One region of the Nitritalea sp. genome, then DNA from elsewhere that is predicted to be linked to it. Evidence: riboswitches for the same ligand, from Rfam matches in the RefSeq annotation. Region 1 holds a riboswitch; the other holds the start of a gene.
What was found. Region 1 has a riboswitch for thiamine pyrophosphate ahead of thiE (thiamine phosphate synthase). Riboswitches for the same ligand answer to the same signal wherever they lie in the genome.
Positions count from the first base shown of each region.

Region 2: another riboswitch for thiamine pyrophosphate. It lies ahead of ACXIT9_RS04765 (TonB-dependent receptor); the one in region 1 lies ahead of thiE (thiamine phosphate synthase).

Region 1 covers NZ_JBSZCV010000010.1:241-16,024, forward strand. Annotated here, with positions in the region: gene thiM (hydroxyethylthiazole kinase) at 492-1,298, opposite strand; gene ACXIT9_RS08570 (ABC transporter substrate-binding protein) at 1,295-2,176, opposite strand; gene thiE (thiamine phosphate synthase) at 2,178-2,795, opposite strand; TPP riboswitch at 2,880-2,973, opposite strand; gene ACXIT9_RS08580 (response regulator) at 3,037-3,630, opposite strand; gene ACXIT9_RS08585 (tetratricopeptide repeat-containing sensor histidine kinase) at 3,627-5,468, opposite strand; gene ACXIT9_RS08590 (DUF2851 family protein) at 5,616-6,941, shown strand; gene ACXIT9_RS08595 (acetyltransferase) at 7,091-7,729, shown strand; gene trhO (oxygen-dependent tRNA uridine(34) hydroxylase TrhO) at 7,819-8,823, shown strand; gene ACXIT9_RS08605 (nucleoside phosphorylase) at 8,798-9,670, shown strand; gene ACXIT9_RS08610 (TonB-dependent receptor domain-containing protein) at 10,091-12,550, shown strand; gene ACXIT9_RS08615 (M14 family metallopeptidase) at 12,777-15,299, opposite strand; gene ACXIT9_RS08620 (class I SAM-dependent methyltransferase) at 15,337-15,784, opposite strand, start outside.
Region 2 covers NZ_JBSZCV010000008.1:187,045-202,828, reverse strand. Annotated here, with positions in the region: gene ileS (isoleucine--tRNA ligase) at 1-1,457, shown strand, start outside; gene ACXIT9_RS04780 (lipoprotein signal peptidase) at 1,512-2,171, shown strand; gene pnuC (nicotinamide riboside transporter PnuC) at 2,171-2,809, shown strand; gene ACXIT9_RS04770 (AAA family ATPase) at 2,802-3,323, shown strand; TPP riboswitch at 3,344-3,439, shown strand; gene ACXIT9_RS04765 (TonB-dependent receptor) at 3,562-5,964, shown strand; gene ACXIT9_RS04760 (hypothetical protein) at 6,697-6,987, shown strand; gene ACXIT9_RS04755 (DUF4221 family protein) at 6,971-8,179, shown strand; gene ACXIT9_RS04750 (hypothetical protein) at 8,433-9,356, shown strand; gene ACXIT9_RS04745 (hypothetical protein) at 9,403-10,008, opposite strand; gene ACXIT9_RS04740 (SDR family NAD(P)-dependent oxidoreductase) at 10,057-10,818, opposite strand; gene ACXIT9_RS04735 (N-acetyltransferase family protein) at 10,825-11,307, opposite strand; gene ACXIT9_RS04730 (type III pantothenate kinase) at 11,400-12,203, shown strand; gene ACXIT9_RS04725 (peptidoglycan DD-metalloendopeptidase family protein) at 12,233-12,907, opposite strand; gene ACXIT9_RS04720 (pyridoxal-phosphate dependent enzyme) at 13,009-13,971, shown strand; gene ACXIT9_RS04715 (OprD family outer membrane porin) at 13,968-15,407, opposite strand; gene ACXIT9_RS04710 (bifunctional metallophosphatase/5'-nucleotidase) at 15,468-15,784, opposite strand, start outside.

The DNA of each region.
Region 1 (15,784 bases):
ACCGCGATAATCGAAAAATGTTGGTTCGTTTTTTTTTGGAATATTAATGTATTGTGGGTTTTGTATGCATGTGGGTTTGGGTATTCGTCGAAACGGGTAACCGTCGAAATGGGTATCCGTCGAAATGGGTATCCGTCGAAATGGGTAATCGTGGGTATGGGTATTCGTCGAAATGGACAATCGTCGAAATGGGTATCCGGTAGGGGCGACCCTAGCGGTCGCCCGTATTATCGGGCATATACAATTTCATATATTGCGGTCGCCCTGATTTTCGGGCATATACAATTTCATATATGGCGGCCACCCGTATTTCCGGGCATATACAATTTCATATATCGCTGTCGCCCTTATTATCGGGCATATACAATTTGATATATTTCGGTCGGCCGGGTTTCCGGGCATATACAATTTCATATAGGGTGGCCGCCCATATAGGTAGGGGTGTTCGCTTACACGAGCCCATGGTTAGGCTTTACCTTTACCTGTCTGATTTAATTAGCAGCACCAAATGTTAAGCGCCCCAATTCCTGTAACTTTTTATCATCTGTGGAATAGATGGCATCCATCAAGCCCGCACGGAAGGTGCCAGGGAGGTGACCATTTTCTTTGGCGGCAGCCTGATCTCCAGCCACCCCCATAAGCAGCGTGCCCATCGTGCAGGCTTCAAATAGCTTCTCGGGATGTGCCCCACAAAAGGCGGTCAATAGCGCTCCCAGCATGCAACCGGCACCTGTTATCCGCGTCATCACCTCATGTCCATTATGAACATACGCCACACGGATGCCATCGGTGATGATGTCCACTTTACCGGTGGCTACCACGATACAGCCCCAGTCGCGGGCAAGCCGCATACACGTTTCCGTTCCGTCTTGGCCATCATCAAGGGCGTCTACTCCCCGAACCTGCGCCGCTACACCTGCCAAGCTATTTATTTCTCCCATATTTCCTTTCACGACGCTCACTACACCTTCCGTGCGCAAGCGATCGATAAAAGGCTTGCGACGCGGAATGGCAGCGCAGCCTACAGGGTCCAAAACCACCGGGATGTCCATTTCCTTTGCGGCACGCGTACTCAAAAGCATCGCCTCTTCCTGCTCTCGGGTGAGGGTGCCAATGTTAATGTAAGCAGCTGCCGCCAGCTTTGTAAAGGCATAGGCCTCTTCGGCGGATTCACACATGGCCGGAGAGCCTCCCGCAGCTAAAATAATGTTGGCACAGTCCGTCACTGTGACATAATTGGTGATCGCTTCTACTAAGGGGGTGCGGGTGCGGAGGCCCGCGACATAGGTGTACTTCATGCTAAAAAGGCGGTTTTAAAACGGGATTCTTCTAAGTTTGTGATGCCGATTTCGTTAAAGAAATGCAGAATGGGGAGTTCTTTTTCGAAGCTGCTCGCGAACTCTGGGTCGAAGCAGCGTGCGGTGTGCACTAAAATATCGTCTGTTAGAGCACTTGGTTCTTCTTGCATGTAGGCGTAGTAAATAGTGGCCGCTTCCTTAGGGTTATCGTGGATCCAGCGGATGGCTTTTTTTACAGCGTCCACGAAGCCGTGCACGAGCTCGGGCTGCTCTTTATAGAAGGTTTTGGAAGTAAAAAGGTCTAGGCCACAGAAATTTGCGAACCCGGCGGTGTCACAGTCCATGAAGACCACGTCGAGCCCTTTGTGCTTGGCTTCCACGCCTTCAAAATTATAAAAATACAGCCATCCTGCATCGAAACCGTCCTCCATGTGCTGGATGAGGTAGAAATCCTTTGCGATGAAGGCTACCTGCTCAGCTCCTACATGAATGCCCTCCTTCGCCGCATAGCGCTGGATGATCTCTAGGCCGATACGGTTGGTTTTTTCATTTGACACAGGTGTGGCGACGCGAATTTTTTCGCCCATGCGCAAAGCATCTAACGAGGCCGCTTTCATGATAACTCCCCCCTTGGTTTGGAAATAGGTGCCCAGGGACAAGAACGCGTCATCGTACTGCTCTATTAAGTGTAAGGGCTCATTGGTGGCAAATTGGATCTTGCCCTGGATCAGCTCTTCCAGTCCGTCATAGTGCGCTTCAGGAACGATTAGGTTAAAGTTGCTGACACCCGCTTCTTGGAAAAAACCTTTTTGGTCGGCGACCAGCAGGGGGAGGTGATCCGGGTTTAAGAACCATTCGATGGCTAAGGAAATTTGCATGTTATAGATGGGTTTTAGATTTTAGTTCGTAGATCGCGTCAGTGATGGAATGGGCCCCAAAAACGGCGCTGACAGTGGCATATAGGTCCGCTCCAAAGGGGGCCAGTTCGGTGATATTTTCCTTGGTGATACCTCCGATCACACAGACGGGCACCTGAAAGCGTTTTTTGGCTTCCGCGATGATGGACTTGTCGACCACATCCGCCTTAGGTTTTGTAGGAGAGGGAAAAAATGCCCCGAAGGCAACATAGTCTGCACCGGCTTCGATGCCTTTCTCAGCACGGTCTAGGTCGCCATAGCAGGAGATGCCGATGATTTTATCGGGGCCTAATAGGGCGCGAGCTTCTCGGATAGAAAGGTCATGGTAACCGATATGCACGCCATCCGCGCCTATTTTTTGCGCCAGCTCCACCCGGTCGTTTATGATAAAGGTGGCCTGATGCCTGCGGCAAAGCTCCTGCAGGTCTTCCGCTACTGCTCGTAGTTCTGCATCGGTGCTGCTTTTATCACGTAGCTGGACCACGGTAGCGCCTGCCTCCAAGGATTCCTCTACTTGCGCCCGAAGGCTAGATTTAGGCGTTAGTACTTCGTCTGTGATGACGTAAATTCCTTTCAACATAGTTGTATTCGTTCATAAGATAAGAAATAGTAAAACAAAAAAGCCACTTTGCGCGGGGGCACAAAGTGGCTTTTTTCCCTGTGAAGGGAGCTAGCTTCGTTTTCCTACGCTGTTATGATACAGATCAGGTTCGAGGGTATTTCTCAGGCCAAGACCATGGCCACCCCTAACGAGTTATAGGTTTAACGCCAGAGAGAAAAAAATGTTCCCCAGGGCTCTTTTTCTTTGCTTCGCAACTATTCTAGGGCTCAAACCATCGATTTTTAGCGACCAAAGCGACGAGGTCCAAGCTGCTTTTTGCCTGCAGCTTTCTACGAAGATTTTTTGTGTGGGTAGCGATCGTTTGGTAGCTATTATTCAGCTCATCTGCGATTTCTTGTGGGTTTTTTCCTCTGTACAGGAGCTCAAGTACCTGAATCTCTTTCGGGGAAAGCAGTTGGCGTAGGGCCTGCTCTTTCGGCCTGTGCTGCTCGATAGCCATCTGAAGCGTTACGCGAAGCTGTGCCTCCTGAAAGGGTTTAACGATGTAATTACTTAAACCCACTTCCATAGCGCGTGCCAGGGTAGCGTTATCATGAAATGCCGTTAAAAAGATGACGATAAAGGTGTGCTGCTTACGTAGCTCAGCCATCAAGGTAATCCCATCGATAGAATCGTTTAAGTTTACATCGCACAGGACCAAGTCGGGACGTTTCTCGGTTAGCAGCTTTTTAGCCAAGGCCACTGTGTGTGCAGTACCCACTACCTGGTAGTTTAAGCGCAGGAGGGTTTCTTCTAAGTCCATCGCGACGAGTAGCTCGTCTTCTATGATAAGAATTTTTATTCCGTTCATCATTTACGATCAAATTCTAACTGGTAAGAAGTTCCTCTATCCCGGGTGAGGGTAAGGGTGCTATCGAGCTGTCTGCTTAAGGTATTTACGAGTCGAAGCCCGAACGAACTGCTCTGCTCCGGAATCAGGTTGGCAGGTAACCCTTTACCATTATCTTTAATATGCAAGGCTACCTTTTTATTTTCTGTTTCGAGCAGCTCCAGCTCCAAGCGTACTGTGTCTACAGGGAGCCCATCAAAGGCATATTTAAACGCGTTAGAAGCGAGTTCATTTACGATAAGCCCTAAGGGGATCGCTTGGTCGAGATTAAACATCGGTTCTTTTAGTTCCACGCGCGTATGTACAGCTTCGACAGGAAAGCCGTAGGAGATCGCGAGACTTTTGGTGAGAAAATCCAGGTAATCTTTCATATTAATCCCCGAAAAATCCTCATGCATGTAGAGGTTTTTATGGATGAGTGTCATGGCCTCTAGGCGGCTTTGGCCCTCTCGGATGGCTTCCTTCGTGCTGGGGTCGGCGGTACGCTGATACTGCAAGTTTAGAAGAGAACTGACGATCTGCAAGTTGTTTTTTACCCGATGATGGAGTTCGCGAATCAGGGTCTCGATTTTTTTATTTTTTACTTCGAGAAGTTGCGCCACCTTTTTCTTCTCCGCGAAAAGGTAGTATACGATGGCCAGCACGGTGATAGTGAGTAGAAGGAGCGCAATAAATAGGTAGATTTGATTCTGTCTTTTGTCGAGCAGTGCCGTCTGTAAGCTTTCTTTTTCTTTTAAATAGCTGATGTCTTGCTCTTGTCTTTCGAAATCAAAAGTCTCCTGTAGTTCCATCAGTTCAGAATCGTATATTTCCTTTTTATATGTTAAGATACGCTCGGTATAGGTCTGCAGGGCGAGAAAAGCCTCCGAAAAGCGCTCCAGTGCCTGTAGGGCATCTGCGGACAGCTTGTAGGCCAGTGCTTCTTCCTCTTTATATCCTTCGTCTTCGGCGATGTCAATGGCCAGTATACTTTGCGCCAGCGCCTCCTCGGGACGCTGCAATTCCAAGAAAACACGTCCCATATTCAGGTGATTCAGTAACTGCTGAATGCGGTCATCTATGGCCAAGTTAAGCGGTAGGGCTTCCTCCAGGAGTTTCAGCGCGGTCTCGGGTTCTCCGCTATCCAGGTACCAGATGGCGAGGTTGTTCAGCGCATTCGCCTCCGATCTTGTGTTGCCGTTTTTTTTCGCAAGGTCTATAATTTCCGTGTAGGCTTGAAAGGCGTCCTCAAAATCCCCTTCTTTTTTAGCGATGATGGCGAGGTTGTTTAGGGTTTTCATATACACATCGGCATCGACATCTTTATCGATAAGCTCGAATACTTTTTGGTTGTAGTAGCGGGCGCGATTGAGCTGATTTTTATACAGATGGATACTCGACAGGTTCCCCAAAATATTTATATGGTTTTCCGTATCATTCGCTAATTCGGTATATTCCAGTGCTTTCATAAAGCTTTTTAGTGCCTGCTCCATGCGTCCACTCACATTATGGATGACGCCTTGATTGTTATAAAAACGGCCGAGGGAACGATTAGAATTTTCCTTTTCTGCCAGTAAAATACAGGTATCCAGATGGGCGAGGGCACGTGTGTTATCTTGAAAAGCCAGCTCAAAAAAAATGGCCAAGTGAACGTCTTCTCGGACGCTATCTACTAGGGGGGCTTTTAGGAGTAGGAGTAAACTGTCCAGAGTTGAGGTAGGGTCGTCGTCTGGTGCCTCGGTGGCACAAAGGCCCTGAAAAGCTTGCAGGAGCAGGAATAAAAACAAGCTAACTATGGCGGTCGGTCGAGGGTGTAGCGTCATCAGTTAGGTACTTAAATGAATAAAGAGGCTGGGCAGGTGTTTTTCTACTGCAAAGTAATAAAAAATTAGGAATAAGCGCTTTTTTCCCGACTCTCTCCATGGAATTAAACGAACTTTTCGGAGTATTTTATTTTTATCAAAAGGTTTATGTTGTTTAAGGAAGATTTTTTACATTTTGTTTGGCGTTTTTTGTATTTTCATACTGAGGGCCTACGTCTGGTCGACGGTCAGACGCTTCAGGTGCAGCGTGTGGGTTTTTATAATCAGCACGATGGTCCTGATTTTTTAGAGGCGCACGTGCTGATCGATGGTCTTTTGGTCGTGGGACATATAGAAATTCATACGCGTTCCTCGGATTGGTACCGGCATGGACATCAGGGAGATGCGCGGTATGAACAGGTCGTGCTGCACGTAGTCTGGGAGGAGGACCGACAGGTTGTTCGATCGAATGGCACAGCGCTACCCACGCTTATCCTAAAAGATAGGGTTAAACCTGAGGTGATAGAAAAATATGAGACCTTCAAACGGCAGGATGGTTTTTTGTTGTGTCAGGAGTTTTTACCTCAGCTTTCTGAAATTGTCTTGTATTCGGCCATGGAGGTGGCGCTGCATGAGCGCTACCTGTCTAAGGTTGACTTTATATTGGCGCTTTTAGAGCGCAGTAAAGGAGACTGGGAGCTGGTGAGCTACTGGTGGCTTTTTTATTGTTTTGGTTTCAAGCTCAACCAGCTGCCCATGCTGGAGTTAGCACAGATTGTTTCTTTAGCAGATGTACGCCGTTTAGGAGGTAGTCGCATGCTTAGCATTTATGCGCTTTACTTCGGCAGTGCCGGGCTTTTGCCCTTAGCGGGACATGCCGCAGATAGCTACGTCCGATCGCTTCAAGAGGAATACTTGTACTTGGCGAAGAAGCATCGTTTGCGGTATATGCATCCTTCCATATTGTGGCGCAGAAAAGGGGTACGCCCTCCGAATTTTCCTGGCAGGAGGCTGGCGCAGGCGATCGCCTATTTGCTTTCCCTGCCGAACATATGGGACGGGATCAATCAGGCGGAGGAGGTTTTTCTTGCGCATTTAGCTGCTGGTGTGAATCAAGTTCCAGGCTATTGGCATACACATTTTGATCTTGGTCGCCAAAGTGATAAGAAGGGCGTTGCTGGTTTGAGTAGGGATAGTTTAGAGCGCCTAAGTCTGAATATTCGCGTGCCGCTTTGGTTCGCGTATGCGCGGTACATGCAGCAGGATGGATATCGTGAACGTGCGATCGACCTGCTCATGCAGTATCCAGCGGAGCGAAATAAGGTGACACGTATCTATACGGAGGCAGGATTTCCGCTTTCTAGTGCTTTCGATGCACAGGGTGTAATGGGACTTTATCAGCATTTTTGTAGTGCAAAGGGCTGCCTGCAGTGTAAAATTGGGCAGGCGGCGCTTCGGCCAAAGGGTCCTTTGCCAAAGGTGCGTATGATGTAATGTGTTTATCGTTTGGTACCTGTTTTTGTCTAGAGGGTGAATGCTACCCTTTCTTTGTATAGGCATAGTGCTGTACGTGTAGCGTGATTTAGCGGTATTTTGTACACTAAAGGAGAAAGCTGTATCTTTGTAATCTTTTAAAAAGCACTATGGAAAAACCTGTGATTATATTAGGGGCCAGCGGTATCGCTCGTCCCGCCTTATCTATTTTTACGCAAAATAACATCGTCGTCTATGGCTTTCTGGAAGAGGATACGTCACAGCATGGGTTGGAAATAGGTGAGGTTTCTGTTTTGGGTCATACCGAAGATGATGGCTTTTTAAAACTGATAGGTAAGAAATGTGAGGCTTTCGTGGCGGTAGACGATCTAAAGTACCGTAAGTTTTTAGTGAAGATGCTTCATGAAAAACGAAAAATGCAGCCTGTGAATGCGATTCATCCTGCGGCGCTTATCGCTCCGGATGCAGCGATCGGCCATGGGAATTTCATAAATGCTGGAGTGCTGATCGGTCAGGGAGCTGAGCTTGGAAGCCACTGCATGCTCCACAGTCGTGTCGTAGTCGAACATGCTTGTGTGATCGGGGATTACGTTCAGGTAGGTGTCGGTGCGCTGATTAATGCAGGTGTCCGCATAGAAGAGGATGCTTTTATCGGCTCGGGTGTCATCGTAGTTTCAGGAGTCACGATCGGAAAAGGTGCGCGCGTGGGCGCCGGATCTGTAGTAATCTCAGATGTTAAAGCCGGGCAGACCGTGTTCGGTAATCCTGCCGTACCGGTGAAGGCTTGATGCTATTCGTCAGAATTTAGTGCAAAGAATTATATAGTAACGGTTTAGTTGATCACAAATAACACCCTGCTGGAATCAGGGCATGCGTTATGGAAAACAAACAAGATTACGCTATTTTACTCTATTACTGTTATGCGCAAATAGAGAATGCGGAGGCGTACCGCGATGAGCATCATCTTTTCTGCGTGGAAAACAATATTCGTGGCAGGATTATTATCTCCGATGAAGGACTGAATGGGACCGTTTCGGGCCTTATGTCGGATTGTGAAAAGTATATGGCCTATGTGCAGGCAGACCCTCGGTTTGCATCTACTATTTTTAAGGTAGAGCAGCATGATGCGCATGCCTTCAGTAAGATTCATGTGCGCTATAAGCCGGAAATCGTGCATAGTAGCTTACGCCATTTGGATCCCAATGTCCGCACAGGAAAGCATCTGGCTCCGAAAGAATTCAAGGCGCTAAAGGATCAGGAAGACGTCGTAATCTTAGATGTTCGTTCTAATTACGAACATAAGTTGGGTCATTTTAAAAATGCGCTCACCCTGGACATCGATAATTTCCGTGAATTTCCCGAAAAAGTAAAAGAGCTAGAACATCTGAAAGGGAAAAAGGTACTCACCTATTGCACGGGAGGAATAAAATGTGAAAAAGCTTCAGCCTTTCTGTTAGAGCAAGGCTTTGAAGATGTCTATCAGCTGCATGGAGGGATCATTCAGTACGGGATGGATGTAGGGGGAGAGGATTTCGAAGGCAAATGTTATGTCTTTGATAATCGCCTCGCTGTAGATGTTAACAAGGTAAATCCCAAAGTAATATCCACCTGTCATGTTTGCGGCACTGTTTCAGATCGTATGGTGAACTGTGCGAATCCTACTTGTAATGTGCACGTCCCTATCTGTGAAAACTGTGGCTGGGAGTTAGAAGGAGCTTGCTCCACGAGCTGCCAAGAGCATCCAGAAAAGAGACCCTATGACGGTACGGGCTATTACGCTAAAAAAAGCAATGGGTATAATCCTTATTTGGGGTTGCAACGTAAGCCCAACAAAGAAAAAATCAAAAGTTTACAACATGAACAAGATAATACCTGCGTCTGAGCTTATTCTAAATGCCGACGGTAGTATCTATCATTTGAACTTGAAGCCAGAAAATCTGGCTTCAACTGTTCTCACGGTAGGGGATCCAGAGCGTGTGGAGAAGGTAAGTCAATACTTTGACACGATCACGTTTAAAACGACGAAGCGTGAGTTTGCCATTCATTCCGGAACATTCAAAGGGACGCCGCTCACGGTGATGTCCACGGGCATGGGGACCGATAACATCGAGATCGTTATGAATGAGTTGGATGCTCTCGTGAATATCGACCTCAAAACGCGGCGCGAGAAGGAAGTGAAGAAAAGTTTGTCGATTATCCGTATCGGAACCTCTGGGAGTATGCAGCCTGACGTTCCTGTAGATGCACATCTGGCTAGCGCTTTCGCTGTGGGTCTGGATACGCTGATGCATTTTTATACACCTTCGTATACGGAAGAAGAGGAGAATTTGCGGCAGCGTGTGGCAGAGACGCTACAATTAGGCTTTACGCCTTACGCGATGAGCGCTTCTCGTCGTTTACTTCAGAAAATAGGTGGTGCCATGCGAATAGGCATTACGGCTACCTGTCCGGGTTTTTATGGGCCACAAGGGCGAAGTCTGCGCTTAGCGCCTGCTATACCTACGATCATCGAAAAGTTATCCAAAATAGAAACAGGAATTGCTGATTTGCGTCTGACGAATTTTGAAATGGAGACTGCTGGGTACTATGCGATGGGACGCTTACTGGGGCATGAGATGCTAAGTGTAAATGCGATCGTAGCGAACCGTGTAGAGCAAGTTTTCTCACAGGACAGCGAAAAAGTAGTGGATCGCCTGATTCGGGAAGTACTAAAAAAAGTGGCGGAATAACATCCCGCCATTTTTTAATATAGTCACCCGTATACAATGCTTCGAAGATAGTGAAAAAAACCTTTTCTCGTACAAAAAGACGCCTTTAAGCAGTATTTTTTTACGTTTCGCTCACAAATTAAGAACCCTTACGTAGATTTATTAGAATAGGTTTTTAATTGGATTAAAAGTTTCTTTTGTGTGGCATAACGCGTGCACACCCCTAATTTACACACCTAACTAAGAAGATTTTTTATTAGTTCCCGAATTACCTTGTATTTTTTTTACCACTCATACCGCTATAGCGCAGTTCATAAGCCTAAAAGTTATTCTGTGTAGATACATGTATTTCAGGAACATTGCGGACCGAGCCTTGTTACTATTTATATGCTCAGTGTACAGAAAATATTGTGTATATAATTGAAATAATTATAAATAGGGATGGAAAGCGAAAAATGGATTCAGTTTACAGTCAGGCGGGTGGGAATCTTCCTAGGCTTACTTTTTTTTATTACGAGCTATACGCTGGCGCAGGATCAGCTCCGACTAAGAGGGAAAGTGGTGGACGCCGGCTCCGGGGATCCGCTTGAGTTCGCGAATATAGCCCTACTCGCACCTGCTGATTCCACTTTAATTACGGGCTCCATGACTGAACTCGATGGAACTTTTGACTTTAATGTGCCGGCAGAAGGGTACATCTTGCGTATAGGATTTATCGGATATGATGATTTTTTTCGAACGCTTCAGCCCAACGACCGAAAGGAGATTAATTTAGGGACCCTGCGTCTCGAGAATACGGCGAAAAATTTAGATGAAGTCGTCGTGCAGGGGGTAGCTTCCATGTTTGAGAGTGATATCGATAAGCGCAGATACAATGTAGAAAATAGTATCGTGGCAGAAGGCGCTACAGCTTCGGAATTACTCAGCACGCTGCCCTCTATACAGGTAGACGATGAAGGAGGGATCAGCATGCGCGGTAGTGGAAATATCTTGATCTATATTAATGGACGACCTTCCAACTTATCTGGGGATGATGCGGAAAGTATTTTGGAGCAATTTCCCGCCAATAGTATCCAGTCAGTAGAGCTGATCACCAATCCTTCCAGTCGCTATGATGCTGCTGGTGTGGGTGGGATCATTAACATCATTTTAAAGAAAAATCAGCGGACCGGCTTAAATGGACAAGTTAATGTATCTGCGGGTACGCGTGATAAGTATAATGCGGGTGTTAACTTAAATTATGGAACTGAAAAGATTAACTATTACGCTTCCTATAACTATCAGTATCGCAGGCTTTTTCGTTTATCAGAAGGATTTCGAGAGGCTTCATTGGCGAATGCCAGTCCCATTTTAGACCAAGACTCCTTTCAAGAAAGCGTCGATGTTTCCCATTTATTCAGAGGGGGCTTTGACTGGAATGTTACGGATGAACAGGTTATAGGCTTCTATGCGCAAGGTAATTTTCGCCAGCGAGATCGCTTTGAGATCCTGAACCAGCGGTCCCAGCGCATAGACCGTTCCTTAGATAGTCTTTTTGTCCGGAATAATGACGAAGTTAGGGAAAGTAACAATTTCGAAACGGGTCTGAGCTATACGTATACGATCGATTCGCTGGGGCAGCGTCTTTTTGCTTCGGCTTCTTTTTCACGTGATGAGCGTTTTCAGGTAGATTTCTTTGATCAATTGTTTTTTAACGAACAGATGGTCGAAGTCCCCGGGAATCGCCTGATACAGGAAAACGAAAGGCCACAGACCAGTAACCTGACCGTATTACAGTTGGATTATGAAAAGCCTTTTCGAAATGGGAGCCAATTTGAAACGGGATTAAAGGGAACCCTCGGGACTTGGGATCGTGCCCAGACGTTTTCTCAAGGAGATGAAAACACCGAGTTTGTACCGATTTTCGACGATTTCTTTTCAGATGCTTTCTCCTTCACTGAAAATGTCTATGCTGCGTATGCGAGCTTCCGCCATCGGGTGGGAAAGCTTGGCTATCAGGCGGGTTTACGAGGGGAGTATACCGAGACAAATTCGATCTTGGAGAGTGATCCGGAGCCTTTTGTGAATAATTATTTTAATCTATTTCCGTCGGCCTATTTGTCCTATAATTTAGGCGACGAGGAAGAGCTAACGGCGAACTTTTCTCGAAGAATTTCCCGGCCTAACATTTGGGCCCTGGCCCCTATTTTCCGCGTAAATGACCTCTTTAATCTGAGCATCGGGAATCAAGAACTGCAGCCGGAGTTTACGAATAGTTACGAATTCGGCTATATGAAAGGCTGGGATAAATACCTCTTAAATGCGGTGGTTTATCATCGCTTCACAACAGATGTGCAGACCCGAGTAATTCGTCTAAATGAAGATAATGTGTCTGTGCAGCTTCGGGAAAATGCGAATAGCCGTAGCAGTACAGGCTTAGAGCTGGTAAATCAGTTTCAGTTTACCTCTTGGTTTGATGCGACGCTGTCGGGGAATTTCTTCTATTCTGAAATTATAGGAGAGAATATTGAGGCGAATTTCAACAATTCGAATTTTTCTTGGACGGTGAATTTACTGGCGAACATGGCTATTCCTAAGTTCGCTTCCCTGCAGATACAGGCGGACTACCGAGGACCTATCGTTTTACCTCAGGGGGAAATTGAGCCGATTTGGGGGATAAATATGGGGCTGAGAAAGGATCTTTTCAATAAAAAAGCTACCGTTAGCGTCAATGTGAGCGATATTTTCAATACTCGGATATTTAGAATCCGTACCACGGATGAAAATTTTGACTTTCAGCGCTTATTTAATCGAGAGACGCGAATCGGAACGATCGCTTTTACCTACCGCTTTGGGGGATTTAAAGAAAGGCGAAACGGAAGAGAAAGAAACGGTGACCGAGATTTTGACGATGATTTCTAAAAAGTGTATAGCCCTAACGTGTAGGCAGGCCGGCTTAAGCGATTAGGGCAGGACGCTTTCTATGCGCATGGAAAACAAGAAGGGCTTCTTCCAATCGGAAGAAGCCCTTCTTTTGGTTTTTGGCTCTCGGTAGACGAAAGATTCCCACATAAGCTTCCCGAAGATCTGTGCTCAACGTGTTACTAGGCCTATGAGGGGACCATGGTTTTTTCTTATTAGAATGAATTTATTGTCCGACTAGGAACACAGCATTTCCGAATAAGAGCTTGCCATTTTCCCAGAAGGAGCGAAACATCGGATTATCTACGAAGTAGACTACTTGTCCTCGGCCCATGCTTTCGCTTCCTACCACGAGGCTTTCTGCCAAACTAGGTTTCACTTCGCTACCTACAAAGCCGAATCGGTACTGCTCAAGATTACGAATGGTTCCGGCGTTCACGCCGTTTTTCAAGTACCCATAGCGGCTGGCACTATTTTTAAGTGTGTAGTAAGTACCTCCGTAGCCATAGCCCAGCGGGTGTGTTTCGTCTAAATTTACTTCAAAGACAGCGCCCGCCACTTGTCCGCTTACGCGTGCTCGCTCGTTACTTTGATAAGGGGCTAGGATACGTTTTTCTTCCCGCTCTTTCGCACGGTCTTTTGCCGCTTTTTCTTGTTCGTCTTTTAGGAAACGTTTTAAGCTAAAGTCATCATCCGCGGCGAATTCGGCTAGGGCCCCTTCCATGAGGATTAATTTGCCACCGGCACGTACCCAGTCCTTAATTTTTTTATCCTGACCCCGAAGGAGCCCGCTTCCAGAAGGCATGATGAGCACATCGTAAGTAGAGAGGTCATAGCGTCCCACATTCGACAGTTCTAAAATGCTAAGCGGATAGTCAAGCTCTTGTTCGAAATGGTACCAGATCTCTCCGAAATTTAGAGAAGAAGTACCAGGACCGCTCAGCAAGGCTACTTTTGGTGCTTTGATGGCGCGTACATCGGAGGATCCGAAATCCTTTCCTAAAGTCACCATGCCTGATTTCGTGGAGGTTAACTCCACCTCAAACGTATTCGCCGTGGCGACGACTAGGGAGTCGAAGCTTGCGATTTTATCATTTCCGTTACGGTGAATGATCAGTGCGCCTGCCGGGTGCTTTTTTCCATCCAGCTCGAAGGGATAGCTCGCATAGCGCACGCGCACTTTTTTATCTAACAGAGCTGCTAAAAAGCGGGGATGTACGCTCGCTCTCCACGGGCTAATATAGGCAAGTGTGCCGGTCTGCACTTCATTTTGGCGGAACGCCGCCGCTTCAAATTCTCGCTCCGGACGGATTACACGATCCAGAGCATAGGCCTCTACGCCATGTGCATAGGGGAGGGCCCAGCTGGTGATATCATAGGTCAAGCTATCCTCCAGTACTGCTTCGGGCTCGAAAAGAATTTGCGCCAGCACCGACTTCGGCTGATCGGCGCTGACCACGATATCTTTCGCTTCTGCTGTAAAGCTGCGCGTCTTTCCTGTCTGGTAGTCCAGGCCGCTGAAGGTAGCCTTTCTGCCCAGCTCTCCATAAGTTACTTTATTCAGGTCTAGGAGCGCTAAAAGTCCGCGCAAACGCTCCGGCTGATCGCCCACTTTTAGGATAAAGCTCTTGTACTTCCCTTGTGGATTTTCGCGGTTATCCTTGAAGAATGCAGTGAAGTTATCGGCTAGTTTTTGAGCTTCTTTCGCTGCCACTTCCACAGCAGAAATCCCTGCTATGTGCTGATGCTCGATTCGCTCTTTTAGCGTAACCGTGTCCTTTAGTGCATTTAACATACCCAAGCCGGCGCGGCCTGACCCCCCCTTCTCTATGGTCATGCCGATGGCTCCATTGTACATGGGGTAGGTGTCGCCATACGCTGGATAGAGCAGGTCAAAGCGCTCCTTAGTGAAGTAGAGCCAACCCTGTGCGTCGAATTTTTCGGCTGTATTTTTCCCATAAATTTCCTGAAATTCACGCTGAAAACCGGTTACCTGCTTGTGTACCGGCTTAGCGGCTGGCGCAAAATAAAAGGGATCGTTAATGCCTTGCTCATGGAAATCCACAAAAAGATGTGGCATCCACTGGTGGTAAAGCTCTAGACGCTGCTTAGTCTCTTGCTGTGTCTGCCAGGCCCAGTCCCTGTTTAGGTCGAGAAGATAATGGTTCGGACGGCCTCCCGGCCAAGGTTCACTGTGTTCTACCGACTGTGGATCAGGCTGCAAGCGCTTGTTTTGCTTTTGGTTATACCAAACGGTGTAGCGATCCTTTCCGTCTGGGTTCGCACAAGGGTCAATCAGTACGATCTGATTTTCGAGCCATGACTTGTACCTGCTGTCTTCTGGGTTCACTAGATCCCAGAAGGTCATTAGGGCCGCTTCCGTAGCTACCGCTTCATTTCCGTGCACATTATACTGCATCCAGTTGATAGCCAAACCTGTTTCCGGATTACCGGCAAGTAGACCGGTACGTTTTAGATTGTCTTCTCGGATTTGTTCCAATCGGCTCATGTTCGCTTCGCTGCTGATGACTGCCACGAAAAGCGGTCGGTGTTCGTAGGATTCTCCGTAGTACTGGAGCTTTACAAGCGGGCTATTCGCCGCCACATGTTCGAAGTAGGCCACCACGCGATGATGAGGGGTGAAGCGCTCGCCGAGGGGATAGCCTAAAAATTCCTCAGGACTTTTTTGGCCGTAGGCCCAGGTCGTGAGCCACAGAAAAAGGAAGGTGTAAAGGTTTTTTTTCATCATAAACGGTACGTATTACTGAAGATTTAGCTGCTTAGGTTCAAAATAAAGACTTTTTTTCGTCAGTTGAGGTATTTTTTTGCCAAATAAAGCTCCCCATCAGGCGCTGCCCGTGGACAGAGACGCTCTTTTCGGCTTCCAAGGGCTGCAAGCCATAGCGGTTTTTTAGCTCCATAAGCAGGATAGGCGTGAGGACAAAGCGCCAGGAGCCATCTTTCAGTGTGCGCGGGTTTCCCTCCTGATCAGCAGCAGCGGTCTCTCTTCCAAGAGCAAGCTCCTCGCTGATGCACATGCGTAAAAAGAAAATGCCTCCGGGTTTCAGCACACGCATGTGTTCGTCGAAGAGGGCGAGAAAGTCCGCCTCGTCTTGGGCGAAGTGCAGCACGGCGGAGCTCAGGAGCACGTCGAAGGAATAGGTGTGAAAGGGTATTTCATGTAGGTCAGCAACCTGAAACCTATAGGTGTCGTAGCTCGTATTCAGCGTTTTC
Region 2 (15,784 bases), on a different contig from region 1:
TCGCCGTTATGCTCTTCGACCAAGTGGCCTTTAAAAATGTGATCGCGAATGGTCTGGTGCTAGATAAAAATGGGAATAAGATGTCCAAGCGTCTCGGAAATGCCGTGAACCCTTTCGAGACCTTAAAGGCCTTCGGACCAGATGCGCTCCGCTGGTACATGCTGAGTAATGCAAATCCCTGGGACAACCTTAAATTCAATACCGATGGTGTAGGAGAGGTGCAGCGCCGCTTCTTCGGGACGCTTCAAAATACATATAATTTCTTTGCTTTATACGCGAATCTGGATGAGTTCGTTTATAAGCAAGAGCAGGTGATCCCTGTGGCGCAGCGGCCAGAGCTGGACCGCTGGATCAGCTCGAAGCTGCAGTCGCTCATCCTAGAGGTGGAGCAGGCCATGGACCAATATGATGCTACCCGGGCTACCCGAGCCATCATGAACTTTACCGTGGACCAGCTGTCGAACTGGTACGTGCGGCTTGCGCGCAAAAGGTTCTGGCGTGGAGAACTTACCGTAGATAAGCAATCTGCGTATGAGACCTTGTATGAAAATTTATTTACGCTCAGCCAGCTGATGGCCTCCTTTGCGCCGTTTTATTCGGACTGGCTGTATCAGCAGCTCACCGCAGCCGTGCGCGTGGATGGCGCCACACTACCGACTTCTATCCACCTGACGGACTGGCTGCCAGCGGATAGCCTTCTTATCGATGGAGAACTGGAGCAGAGCATGCAGCTGGCGCAAGATATTTCTTCCCTAGTGCATGGGCTGCGCAAGCGGGACAAGTTAAAAGTGCGCCAACCGCTTCAGAAGATATTAATTCCAGTGCTGGACCCTGCCGTGAAAATACGCATCGAGCAGGTGGAAGACCTGATCAAGAGCGAGGTAAATATCAAGGAAGTGGCCTATATCGATGACACCTCAGGAATCCTCGTGAAGCAAGTGAAACCGAATTTTAAGTTGCTCGGGAAAAAATTCGGGCCGCTGCTGAAGCAGGTGGGTGCTGTTATTCAGGGCTGGGGTGCTGCCGAGATCGCAGAGATAGAGCGTGCCGGTCAGGTGCAGGTGCTTTTGGCCGAAGGCCAAACGGTAGAGATCACATTAGAAGAGGTACTAATTACTTCGCAGGATATTCCGGGCTGGTCGGTGGCCAGTGATCGTGGCGTGACCGTGGCACTAGATGTTACGCTTACTCCAGAATTAGAGCAAGAAGGGCTGGCACGTGAGCTGGTAAACCGGATCCAAAACATCCGAAAAGATATGGGGCTGGAGGTGCAGGATAAGATCAGCGTGCAGCTGGCAAGTACGCATCCGAGTTTAGCGGCCACTCTCGGTGGGTTCGCCTCCTATGTCCAAGCCGAAACACAGGCCCTCTACCTCGAGCAGGTGGAGGAGATGCAGGATGGGGTTCTACTGGATTTGGAAGAGTTACAAGTTTTTGTGAATTTGCACAAAATATAAATTGCATCAGTAGAACTTTCTTAGCGGAAGGCGCTGCTGCTTAAAAAAGGTGGAATGAAATATTGGAAATATTTTGGCCTCACGCTGCTTATCATCGCGCTGGATCAGGCGGTGAAGCTGTGGGTGCACTATCAAATGGATTTTGGCACGCCGGGTCAGATTAAGGTACTGGGAGACTGGTTTAAGCTCCACTATACCACGAATCCCGGCATGGCTTTCGGCATGCAGCTGGGAACAGAGTATGGCAAGCTGATCCTGACCAGCTTCCGCCTTGTTGCCATGCTCGGCATCGGCTATTATCTCTTTTATCTCATTCGCCAAAAGCAGCACTGGGGCTACCTAGTCAGCATCGCCCTGATCTTAGGAGGAGCCATCGGAAATCTCATCGACAGCGTTTTCTATGGGGTGTGGTTGGAAAACGCGCCCTATAATGCACCGACTCCCTGGTTTCATGGGCAGGTCATCGACATGTTTTACGTCGACATTTGGGAAGGCGTGGTGCCGGAGTGGATCCCCTTCTGGGGAGGTTCTTACACAGCGCTTTGGCCCATTTTTAACATCGCCGATGCCGCCATTTTCGTCGGCGTGGGGATTATTTTGATCTTTCAAAACACCTTTTTTAAGCCTGAAACGGCTCGGGATGAAGAGAAAGGAGAGGAGCCGCTGGACGACATCCAAAAGCAGTTTATCGAGGATCGCGATAAGGATTCCTGATGCTGAGCCCTGACTGGAAAGCCTGGTTCGGGGATATGCGCTGGGAAACCCTCAGCCCCTTAGAGGCGGTGGCGGTTTTTTTCGGTATCGTCAGCGTACTCTTTTCGATACGCAAGCATATCGCCGTCTTCCCCACAGGCATCATCAGTACCTGTATCTACCTGTTTATTTGCTGGGAGTACAAGCTATACGCCGACATGGGCATTAATGGCTATTACACGGTGATGTCGGTTTATGGCTGGTGGCTTTGGGCGCAGCCCAAAGGTCCTTTACCCGAGCGCCCCGTCAGCTGGATGCTTCCGCAGGAGCGCTGGATCAGCGCGGGTCTGTTCTTAGGGAGCTATGGTTTGTTGTATATCCTCTTATCGCAATTTACAGACTCGGATGTGCCTTATTGGGACAGCTTCACCACCTCCTCCGCCTTTGTAGCCATGTGGCTGATGGCAAAAAAGAAGGTAGAAAACTGGATTTTTTGGATCATTACAGACCTGGTATCCGTGCCGCTGTACCTGTATAAAGGTCTCCCACTGACGGCTTTTCAATTTGCATTTTTCACCGTGTTGGCTGTCATCGGACTGCGGTCCTGGTACCTGACTGTGCAGCGCGACAAGCAGGCAAAAGTCCTTCCCCATGCTTAGTATTGCGATCGTAGGTCCTGAGTCCTCGGGCAAGAGTACGCTCGCTAAAGAACTGCAGGCGCAGCTTGGAGGCATCTGGCTGCCAGAGTACGCTCGGGAATATTTGGGTGATCAGGGGCCACCTTACGCGCGGGAGACGCTTTGGGAAATCGCTAAAGGGCAACTGGCCGCTGAAGCTGCCGCACGTGCGCTACAGCCGCGCTATCTCTGGTGTGACACGAGCATGCTGACGATGAAAATTTGGGAGGAGCATGCCTTTGGGGCGGTAGCCCCCTTTATCGCACAGGCCTATGCCGAGCACCCATATGCGCTCTATGTACTTCCTGATTATGACCTGCCGTGGGAGCCGGATCCGCTGCGTGGGTTCCCAGATCCCGTAGATAGAGCTTTTTTTCATGCCTGGCATAAGCGGGAAATTTTGGAAAGCCCCATACCACTTTTAGAGACCAGTGGAAGCGTGGAGGAACAAGTGCGTCAAGTAATAAATAAAGTGCGCGATTTGGAAAACGAATAGGTAGCGCGTACATTTGCAGCACGATCATGAGGGGGTGCCTTAACATAACGGGCTGAGATCATACCCATCCACCTGATCCGGGTAATGCCGGCGTAGGGAACATGAAAACGTCTAAAAATTTTCCAGGAAATCGTGCGCACACGCGCCAAAGGGATTTTTATGCCGTTCGGGTAAAACCATTAAGGGGCTTTCTCACCTCAGGAGAGCCTGTGTTTCACCATTATTACCAGTTCTACACATGAAAAAGTATGTTTTATGCTGCCTGCTCGGCCTACTTCAGTGGACGAGTGCTTGGGCGCAGCACAGTCTGCAAGGCACTGTCTACGATGGCGCTGGCCAGCCGCTAGCGGGAGCCTCGCTGATGGTTTTGGGCGAAGCCCCAAAGGGCCAAATCAGTGATGCCGAAGGGCAGTTTCGTTTTCAGGCTTTAGCCGAAGGCAAAATCCATCTGCAGGTGTCTTTTATCGGTTTTAAGACCCAGCGAATCGAGGTACAGCTGCCGCGAAGTAGCCCGCTCACCATTACCTTAGAGGAACAAACCTTTACGACGGAGGCCTTCGTGGTGTATGGGACGCGCGCGAGTGAGCTGGTACCGACCACCTTCCAAAATATCGATAAGCAGGAGCTGGGCAAGCTGAACCTGGGGCAGGACCTGCCGATGCTGCTGAACTATACGCCTTCCGTGGTGACTTTTTCCGATGCGGGAGCGGGGATCGGGTACACAGGCCTGCGGATTCGAGGGAGTGACCAAACGCGCATTAATGTGACACTTAATGGTATTCCACTTAACGATGCCGAGTCACATGGCGTTTTTTGGGTGAATATGCCGGATTTTGCTTCGTCGGTGGAAAGCATTCAGATCCAGCGTGGGGTGGGAACCTCCACAAATGGCGCGGCGACTTTCGGTGCTAGCCTGAACATTCAGACCGATGTGCTGGAAGAGGAGGCCTACGCCGAGGTGGATAATGGAGTGGGCTCCTTCGGGACGCTGCGCCACACCGTGAAGGCGGGCACGGGGCTGCTGGCGGATCGCTGGGCCATGGATGTACGCCTGTCTCGACTGACTTCGGATGGCTACATCGATCGAGCAAGCTCGGATATGCGGGCCTTTTTTGTAAGTGGTGGCTATTACGGAGACAAGCACATGCTGAAGGTCAATATTTTTTCCGGTCAGCAAGAAACGTATCAGGCCTGGGAAGGAGTGCCGGAACATCTGCTGGCTACTCAGCGAACGTTTAATCCATATACCTATGATAATCAGGTAGATAATTATCAGCAGGATCATTATCAACTCATTTACACGGGGCAGCTGGCGCCTAACTGGAATGCCCATGCCGCCTTGCATTACACCTATGGTAGGGGGTACTTTGAGCAGTTCCGACCGAATGATCGGCTGCGTAATTATGGGTTGCCGGCGCTTCAAATTGGAGGCCAAAGCATCGAGCGTATGGACATCATCCGCCGTCGCTGGCTGGATAATGATTTCTATGGCGCGGTGTACTCTTTAAATTATGTTTCAGATGATGGGCGCTTGGATGCTATCGTGGGTGGTGGAGCGAATCGTTATGTAGGTGACCACTTTGGAGAGTTAATCTGGATGCAGTTTGCGGCGGATAATGCTATTCGCGACCGCTACTACGATAACGTAGCCACGAAGGACGATGTAAATGTATATGCGAAGTTCACCTATGAATGGCTGCCGCGCTTCCATGTTTTTGGAGACCTGCAGTGGCGAGGTATTGGGTATACTTTCGAGGGTATAAATAATGACTTGCGGGATGTGAGTGGCGAGGTACAGTTCAGCTTCTGGAACCCAAAGGCCGGTTTCTCCTATCTCTTATCGGATAGGGCGACCTTATATGCAAGTTATGCAGTAGCGAATCGGGAGCCTGTTCGTCGGGATTTTACAGATTCTCCCATCGTAGATAGAGCTCCGCGCCCAGAGCGCATGCAGAATGTGGAGGCAGGGATCCGCGCTAAGAGTGGGCGATGGAATTATGAGGCCACCTTTTACTTGATGGATTATCGAGATCAACTCGTGCTGACGGGTCAGGTGAACGATGTAGGCGCTTATGTTCGGGATAATGTGGATAATTCGTATCGTGCGGGTATCGAGCTGATGGGTGGTTATGCGCTGAGCTCGAAGTGGAGAGTAGGAGGTAACGCGGCCTTTAGCCGCAATAAGATTCGAGAGTTTACGGCATTTATAGATGATTTTTCCGGGGAGACTTTCCGTCAGGAGGAGCAGACCTTTACGCAGACGACGCTGGCTTTTTCCCCTGATGTAGTGGCGGCGGGGAATATAGATTTTGAACCCATAAAAGGCTTAGAGTTGAATCTATTCCAGAAGTATGTGGGCAGCCAGTTTTTAGATAACACCATGAATACTGACCGGATGCTGCAGGCGTTTTGGACGACAGACCTGCGCGCCAGCTACCGCTTTCAAACAGGGATTTTGCCTGAGGTAACGGCTACATTTATGGTTTATAATCTTTTTAACCGTCTCTATGAGCCAAATGGCTATACGTTTAGTTACTTTTTACCGGATGAGGGGCCTGCGGGTCGGGCTTTGGTGACAGAGAACTTTTTTTATCCGATGGCGGGAACGAATTTCCTGGCAAGCTTACAGGTACGCTTTTAAAGGGAAGCATTTCGTATGCTATCCATCCCCCGAGCAGTGTTTTCATCTGCTTGGGGGGTTTATATATACACGAAGTGCATGGCGATTTATTAAATGGTGAGAGCCTTTTTATGGATTGTTAATAGCCACTGGGGTATTTTCATAGTAGTTATTAGGACAGTATGGTTGGCGAAAGTTTACCTACTCCTCCTCTATACAAATATCAGTTTAGCGCTTACAGCATAGGATTTAGGTGTACACATAAGGCCCATCAAGCCGCAAAGAATCCCCTTTACGGCATCGCTAAGCACAGCAGTAATGCGTTCGATTTTGATTTGGAAAAATTTTTTGATGAGGGGATACCTACCAACTGTAGGATGCATGTGAATTGAAGTCCCCATTAAGCACTCTTGTTTTACATATACCGAACAAAACACAGGATATTATGGGAAAGCGACTGGAGGGAACTAATATCCATTTTCCTGTTCGACTTTCTTTCGCCATAGTCTTTGTGGGAAGTGAGAAACTCAAAGTTTCAACTTCAAAATCATTTTAGAGTAGAGAGGGCAACATGTTCCGGAATATCCACTTGATTCAAAAGTACGATTTAGTGCAGGTTATTCCCCTTGCAAGTTGATTTATAGACTATCTCTATTGGTTTTTTTTTTTTTCATACAAAAATAGTATCAACAAAATAGCGTACTGTATGTTTTTTTTATTAAGTTTAAATTATTAACATAAACCATAAAAAATATGAAAAAATGTACCTCTAAAGTAATTGCGTTTGTACAATTGGTAATGTTTATCGGTATTTATCAGCCTATTGTAGCATCCTCTGATACTTCATCAGATAAAAATAAGAAAGAATTAGAGTTTTGTCGTATCAGTCAGGCTGATAAATGCAAGCAGGTGGGTGACACCTGTCCAGGGAAGAAAATTTGTATATGGAAAGACACCGGGGCAGTTGTTGCCATTGTAGGTGTTGTCGCTGCCACAGTTTACTATGTTGACCAAACGTTAGGAGATAATGGCTCGGTGCAATAATGTTACGCTGCTTTGGAGACTTATACTCCAGAGCAGCTTACTTCTTATCTTAATGGCGTGCAATAAACCGAATGCTTCTGTAGCTAATTTTCGGCTAATCGAGCACCCTGCCTCCAAGCAATCGATAGACTTAGAGCTAGTTCAAAATTTAAGTCTCTATATGGATGATAAAAGCCTTCCCTTTTATGATTTATACCAAATTTATACTGAAGGGGAAGAACAGTTTTTAGTGGGTTTTAATAGACAGCGCTTAAGTCTAGATTTTATTCCATTTGCTAAGAATAATCCAGAAGCGTGTTTTCATCTGACCTTTGAGGAGGAGGGGCCTGGCGCTGTAGATGCTGATTTAGACATCTTCCATGTATTTAGTCGGGATAGTATCGTGACACTTGTAGATCGAGAACGAAAATTTCAAGTTTTTTCCGTTAAAAAAGGTTATAGAGGAAGTTATCCTTTAAAACTTGTAGACGATAAGGGAGCTAATCTTTATCCCGTAAGTGCTAAATATGCAGGCCAAGATCCTTTTTTCTTGCCTCACTTTTGGGTTTTACCCGTTTATCCCGACGTTCCAGTAAAATCGAAAGCTTACTATCACAAACATCGTTTTGCTGTAGTTGATCCCAAAAAGGGTGAGGTACTTCAGACATTTGGAACCTATCCAGAGCGTTACAAAAAAGACCGTTATTTTGATGTATTACGGGAACCTGCACTGACGCATACGAAAGAAAACACCTTTTTAGTTACTTTTCCCGCCGAGCCATCCATCTATGCTTATACAGTGGGAGAAGAAGAAATTAAACAACATGTTTATGCTGCGTGGAATTCTATTCATAATAATGGAGTAGAATTTCAGGACGATATGCAAAAATTTGTAAATCATTACACTGCAAGCCCCTGGTTTCAACGTTTACTTTATGATCCTTATCGAAACCTCTATTACCGATTTTTTAAAGAATCCTCAGATTTACGTAAGGTTACAGGGGAGAAAATTACCCCTCTAGAGGCATCCTGGACTTTGTACATATTAAACGAAAAGCTAGATATAGTCGGTAAAACCCCTATCGATACTCCAAGCTTAAATCCACAATTTAGTTTTGTTACGGAAAAAGGTTTACATATCATGTATAGCTATTATGAAGAAAATAAAATATTTCTATCTCTTTATCTTCCTTACGATAAGTCTCCTAACTAGTTGTGATAACTATGAAGGATTGGAGTTATAGAACTAAAAGTGTATTTGAGATATGATTTAAATGCATTTGGCCCCTTACTCGTTACTGAAATAAATGAAAAAATTTATTATGCAAAGCTTTCGGCTTATAATTCAGATTATTTTCTTGGTCAGTAGTTTATTATTATTATGTCCGTTTTCCTCTTTCGCGCAGGAAGAGGGGCCCGAGCTGGTTTATGGTTGTGAAAATTGTAAAGTAACCTCTTATCTGCCCATGGGAGAATATAAGCTACTCTTATTCTCTAATGATAGAAACTTTCTTAGGCGCAAATTATACCTGCTGGATAAACAAAACCTCATCGTGGATGAAATGAAAGTAGAGTCTTCCTCACACCTGGTACGTCTGAGTGAGCACACTTTTAGTGTCTTGGAGATTTCTATGGGCATTATCATAGAAATACAAAACGGTCGCTTGCAGGTTAAAGAAGCCTATGACCTATATGATCGCCCACGGATCATTCAGACGGCACACATGTTTTTAACCCCCTATCACCTTTTTGGTATGACTCCGATAGCAGGAGCAGGAGAAAATGATGCACGGTATGTTCTTTATTCTATCAATCGACCGCTGATGCCACAAGTGAATCCCAGGCGTATGGGGTATTATGGTTATTATCGCATGCGTGAAAATCCGCCGTTTCATTACACAGATATTTCCTATGCAGATACCGTCACAATTTTCAGACCCAAGGGACCACCGCTAGAGCCGAGTGAATCGTTTTACATTAAATTTTGGTATGCGCAGGATATAGCGTACAGTTGGCTGCCAGATTATAAAACCCTGATCGCTATACATGCAGATAATGCCAAACAGATCAGCAAATTTAACTCCTATGGGAAGGAAACGGAAATGCTTGCTTACATCGATTATACACGTGGAGATAGCTACATGCTTACCTGGGATCCAAAAATTAAAGAAGGAAGGACGTATACTTTGCACGAAGTGCAAAAAAACAAGACGCTCAAACCGGTGTATAGACTTCAGTTTAAGCCCATGCTCATCGATGACGGCTACGCCTATCAAAGCAGAGTGGGGGAGCGCCGCTTTGACCTATACCGCCATGCGCTGAAGGGTCAACTTAGAGAAAAGATGCAGGATTTCGGAGCAGTCTCGGTGGGTGCGGCGCAAAATCTCTAGACGTCATACGTGCTCAATAGCTGAAAATAAGCCAGGGTACCTTTTCCTAAGAAGCGGGCAACTTTAAATTTGTCATGCGAAAGTAATCCTGAAGCGTGGTCTTGAGGATGTCTTGTTCTTTTTCGTTTTCAAGGACGGGGACCCATTCGCCCTCCATGAGGAGTTCAAACTGCCTAGACTCTTCTAATAGCGGGAATAGCTCACGAGCAAAGTAATAGTGAGCAAATTTATCCCCTCCCTGAAAAAGAACCTCTCCACTCTGGACGCCCTCTTCATCTTGCCAGCGTAGATGTATCGGAAGCTCTTCGAAATTAGGCTCCACATAAATGTAGGCCTCATCCTTTACCCAGTTGATTAAAATGGAAAAATTTAAAAGTGGATAGGCAGCTTCTTGCGTGCGTTTTCGATGCCGAAAGATGCTCATCTTGGCATCTTTTCGCCCTTCACGCTCATAATTCGAGGCACGCATATTATGGAAATACATGCGATCTGCCGTTCCTACACGCATTTCAGGTGCGGAGTCGCCGCTGTTATCTGCGCGCCGTTCATTAAAAAAGGAGAGCAGAAACACAAAGAGGAGGGAACCTAGTCCGAAAATTTTCAAGATTTTCACCATCTCGGGGGTGAAAATTTCATCTTTCTTGGCAGGCATAAGGGGTTTTTTTACTAAAAACACCCCTTATGCGGGAAAGTTTGCGCTTCAGCGCACATAACTGCCTGCATTTATATCGATACTGGTTCCCGTCGCATGGTCGGCCAATCCTGAACAAAGTAGGGTTACGATGGGCGCCAAGTCCTCCGGCTCAGTTAGCTTATTTAAGGCAATATCGTTTAGCGCATAGTCCTCGCCATAGCGCTGAATAAAGTCTTTCGCCATGTCCGTACGCGTAAATCCGGGCGCCACATTAAAGGCCATGATCTCTTTTTTTCCATAATACCGGGCGATACTACGGGTAAGGCTGAGCACAGCGCCTTTAGAGGCACCATAGGCCAGGTATTCCGGTGTATCGCCTCGAAAACCAGCTCGAGAAGCGATATTTACGATTCTACCTGAATGTCCATCCGCAATCGCATGCTGAATGAAGGCTTTGCAAAGCACTGCCACGGCACCCACGTTCACCTGAAAGGTGTGCTCCCACAGGGCCAGCCACTGGGATTCCTCCGCTTCCATGGCGACCGCATGGGCTACACCGGCATTATTCACCAGGGAATGGATAGGTCCGAAGCGCTCGCGGAGGCCTGTGAACCAAGCGCTCAGCTCGTCCAGTTTACTGAGGTCCATCTGCACGGGATGAGCACGCTCCCCCAGCGCCGCTGCCAGCTCTGCCGCTGCCTGCTGCTGTCTGCCAAAATGAATGAGCACCTCTGCTCCTGCTGCATGGAGGTGGCGGGCCAGCGCATGGCCGATACCACGAGAAGCACCCGTGACTAAAACCCGCTTGCCTGTTAATTCTACCTGCATCTTTTCCTACTTTTTAGCCAGATAAACAGCGATTTCGGTCGCTTGCATGTTGCAGTTAATCCATTCCCCATCTAAATCCGCACCATAACGTTCATAAAAAGCGATGGCGGGGCGGTTCCAGTCGAGCACCTGCCAGGTCATTCCGGAGCAGGCTTCCTCCATCGTTTTTTCCAGTACCCGATCGAAGAGCGCTTTGCCGGCACCTTTGCCACGCTCCGTGGCGGTCACCACGATGTCCTCCAGATAGAGGCGCCGCCCCTTCCAGGTACTGTAGCGGTAGTAGTACACCGCAATGCCCACGATGTAGCCATCACTTTGGCGCTCGGCGACATAAAACCCATAGGCCGGCTGCGCACCGAAACCCTCTTTTTCCATACGCTCCACCGTATTGGTCACCTCTTCGGGTGCTTTTTCATACACTGCCAGCTCGTGGATTAGCTCCAGCGTGCGGGGTAAATCTTCTTTTCTTCCTTCTCGAATCGTAAACATGCCTCAAGTTATTAAAAAAGGCCTTGATGCGGGGCATCCACGGGGGAAAAGTGGGAAAAATTTTCGGAAATGGAGAAAATAAAGTAGGTTTGATGACACGAAAACACCACATACACATGTTTCTCTCCATCGATGCCGGTAACTCGAACGTCGTTTTCGCTTTTTATGATGAACAGCAGCAGCGCTGGACGCATGAGTACAGGATCAGCTCCCAAGGGGGCTTTTCCCTCGCCAAGCTGGAAAAGGAAATGCATCTCTACATGCTGGAGCATCGGATCGGACACGATGCCTTAAGTGCCATCGGCTTTTCGTCCGTCGTCCCGGAGCGCATTGAGCCCTTAGAGGACTTTTGCCGCCGCTTTTTCGGCCGCTCCCCCTACCTCATCCAGGGGAGCAGTTATGCCGGACTCCCTGTAAAAACAACGAAGCCAGACGAAATCGGTACGGATCTCATGTGTAATGCGGTGGCGGCTTACACGCGCTTTTTAGGCCCCTGCATCATCGTGGATTTTGGGACCGCCCTAACCTTTACCGTGATAGGGCCTGAGGGCCAAATCATGGGCGTAAACATCCTTCCTGGATTGAAAACTGCTATGCGCGCGCTTTTTACCGATACCGCCAAGCTTCCCGAGGTGGCTCTGGAGCTGCCAAGTTCGGCCATCGGGAAAGACACTGTGCACAGCATTCAGGCTGGCGTACTCTACGGCTATACCAGCTTAGTAAAAGGCATGCTTCAGACCATACAGGAAGAACTCGGCTACCGCTGCAGCATCGTGGCCACTGGGGGACTCTCCTCGATTTTACATCCACTAGCCGGGAGCTTCGACCTGACAGACCGTTTCCTGACCTTAGAAGGTATTCGGCTGATTACTTTGGCCCAGGGCCAAAAAAAGTAAAAAAAGTAACTAACCCTCCTATGCAGCGCCTACCTCACAGACCTGGCGCCGGGAAATCCTAAGAGCAGATTCGGATCCGGGCCATTAGCCGCGAAGCTTGGCCAGTCTTTCCGCGCGCAAACCCCGGGAAAATCTCCGACATGATCCAGTAGCTCCCACATCAACTGAAAGTGTAGATGCGGCGGCCAGTCTCCGTTTTCCGGATAGGGGCCGATGGTGCCGATGCGCTGTCCTTTCTCGATTCTCGCGCCTACCGTGTACTGCTTGAGGTCTTCCAGTGCCAAATGCCCATAAAGGCTGTAGAGCGTTTTTTCGCCCATAGGATGCGCCAGCAGCAGGGTAGGTCCATAATTTCCGAAGCCAGCATTATCCTGGAAGCTGTGGATGAACCCCTCCAATGGCGCGAAAATGGGGCTGCCCGCCTCCGTCCATAAGTCCACGCCCAAGTGGATGTCCCGAAAATCTTGGTTTTCGGTCGCGAAAACAGGCGAGCGCTGGTAAACTGCCCGATGCTCCCCATATCCCCCAAAACCAATTTTATCCCCGCAGGAGGCTTGAATAAACTGCGTGAAGGCAGCTGTATCCCGAATCTCCACTTTTTCCAGAAGGGGATTCGAGGGAGAGAGATCGAGGGTACAGGTATTTTCCAGGGTCAGCGGAACGCCTAATACCGGAAAAGCAGGTTCCGAAGGAAGTGGCAGCATACATCGAAAGGTTAATTTTGCGCCGGAGGCGCAATTCGTGTGCTCAAAAATAGTAGGAATCCCTTGGTTTTGGCTATTTTTACTTGAAAAATACATTTCTTATGCCGCGTCCACTCGCTGTACCTACCCTTAGTTCCATTCAGGAAGCGGCCCACCGCATCCAAGGACTTGTGCACCGCACACCGATTTTACAATCTGCCTCTTTAAACGCTCTAAGTGGGGCGGACCTCTATTTTAAGTGCGAAAATTTTCAGCGCGTAGGGGCCTTTAAGGCACGAGGTGCAGCGAATGCGGTGCTCAAGCTTTCAGCGGAAATGCGCGCAAAAGGGGTGGCCACACATTCCAGTGGAAATCATGCTGCAGCCCTGGCTCGAGCAGCGGCTAGTGTCGGCATCCCCGCTTATATCGTCATGCCCACCTCCGCTCCCGAGATAAAAAAGAAATCCGTAAAGGCCTATGGAGGAGAGATTCTTTTTTGTGCTCCCACGCTTCAGGCGCGTGAGCGTACCCTGCAGGAGGTAGTGGAACGAACTGGAGCTACCTTCATTCCGCCCTATGATCATCCTGACGTCGTCGAAGGACAGGGGACCTGTGCTCTAGAAATGTGGGAACAAGAAGGAGATTTCGATGTGATCCTGTGCCCGGTAGGTGGTGGTGGCCTCCTCGGAGGTACCGCCATCGTCAGCAAAGCGCTGCGCTCAGAGGTGCTGGTCATCGCCGCAGAACCGGAAGGGGCCGACGATGCCTTTCGCTCCTTTAAAGCGAAAGAACGTATTCCCATGGTAGCACCGAATACCCTGGCAGATGGCCTCCTCACCTCACTTGGAGAGCTGAATTTTCAGTTGCTCCTCGAGCATGTGGACGATGTGCTCACCGTGACAGACGAACAAATCATCCAGGCGATGCGCCTCATTTACGAGCGACTAAAAATCGTGATTGAACCTAGCTGCGCGGTACCCTTGGCGGCAGTGCTGCGCCACCCGGAGCGCTTTAAAGGGCAGAAGGTCGGCATCATCCTTTCAGGGGGGAACGTTGACCTGGATAAGCTTCCTTTCCAGCCTTAAAAATGGTAATTCATGACGATGTTGTAATTCATCATATTCACCTTATTGAACACAAAAATAGGATTATCGTAGGTTTCTCCGACGCCGATTTTACCCACGACCAGGATCCGTGCCTCTAGTCCGTCGAGGACATTAGAAAAGGTGTAGCCGATATCTGTGTTGAGCTGGACATAGGAGGGTACACCGTACTTGTTGAGTGAAGTTTTTTTCACATCCGGAAGGTTAAAGTAGCCTGCGGCAAAGGCCACTTGCGTGCGCTGCTTGGGAAAGCTATAGTCCACCTTGCTCATGAATGCATGTACATCTCCGAAGCCTTCATTTCGCTCCCGCGGCATAAAGGTAAAGAAAGGCTCACGCCCCCATTCCCGCGGCATCAGGTAGCGACCGTGAGCGGTTATGCGGTTATAGTTGAGCGAAGCGCTGAGGCGATTTTGGCGCAAGCCGATACGACCACCGAAGGTATTCGCCTCTCCACCACGTAGGAAGTAGGTTTTTTGTTGGTCAGGATTTCCGCCATCACTGAGTGCATCTTGTCGAAGGCCTTGGAGCCCGATGATCAGGTCGGTCTGGGTATCTAAAGGTATGCGTCCATCGAGTTGCACCATGGCAGTATTAAACACATTATCGGTATATTTATTCCAGATGCTGATGACCCAAGAGGGAGAGATGCGTCGGTTGATGCCCAGCATGGCGACCCCTCGGCTGCTTACGTTTCCTGAATACTGGGCTGGCCCCCCATCTGGGTTCACGCCAGCGCCATAGGCACCGATGGATTCTGCCACCGAGAACCAGCGCGTGGTGGCACGCGGCGTTACGCGGTAAATCCAACCTCCCTCTACTCCTGCGCGACCCAGAAAGCCACGGTTTCGGTACCAAAGGCCGTCAACACCCGTAGGGCGCATGCGTCCGTCTTGTAAGTTGATGAAAGGTGTGTTAATCAGCTGTTTACCGAAGGTGATGGTATGGCCATTTTTAACATATTTCAGGTGAAATTCTTCTAGTCGTTCGATAGAGCCCCTGTTTCCGGGGTTTTGTACGTCGAAAAGGGCCACCTCATAGCGGTTTCTGCCACCAGAAATCGGGTCGCGAGCTGCGAGATCAGAGGAAAAAACGTTAAAGATATAAAAGCCACTTACAGCGAGACGAAAGCCATGAAAGGAAGAAGATTCATAGCGTAAACCACCTCCAGCGGCCAGTGCATAGGCATTCGTTAAATCCCCCTCATTCGTGGTGGCGATAAACATGGAACGGAAGGCAACCTCAGTACGTCCCTGCTGCAGGGCGTAAAGTAGGGAGCTGGTATCTTTTGCTACTGTCTCCCGGCCACGCCAAAGATTGGGCTCCTGCTGAAGCTCCTGGTGCTGCGCAACTAGCGCCGATTCTGACAGGAAGAAGCCCACCACCAGCAGGCTAAAGCGGAGTATTCGCTGAAACATCGTAGGCATAAAAGGGCTAAGAAAGCAGTCAGCTCTACTGGAGAGCTGGCATGCATGTGATTATCGGAAGGTGTAAGGGACCCCGGAAACCTGCGTGAGCAAAGTCTGTGGGGCGTCTAGTGCTTTCGCACTTTCGCGAAGCGTCGGTGTTACCGGAGAATGTTCCTCTAGGTAACTCATCAGCGCCTCGTGCAGTGTAAAGGGTTTGTTTTCCGAGTTTTTGACGCCGTCTAAGCGACATAAAACGTCTTCCGGATCTCCATCCCGCTCGCAGGCTGTCACCGTATAGGTCTTGTCGAGCACGAGTGGCTGACCCTTTACATGGATGGACTGCACCCGTTCCCCCTCTTTGCCGAAGGCATGAAACGTAATGTCCA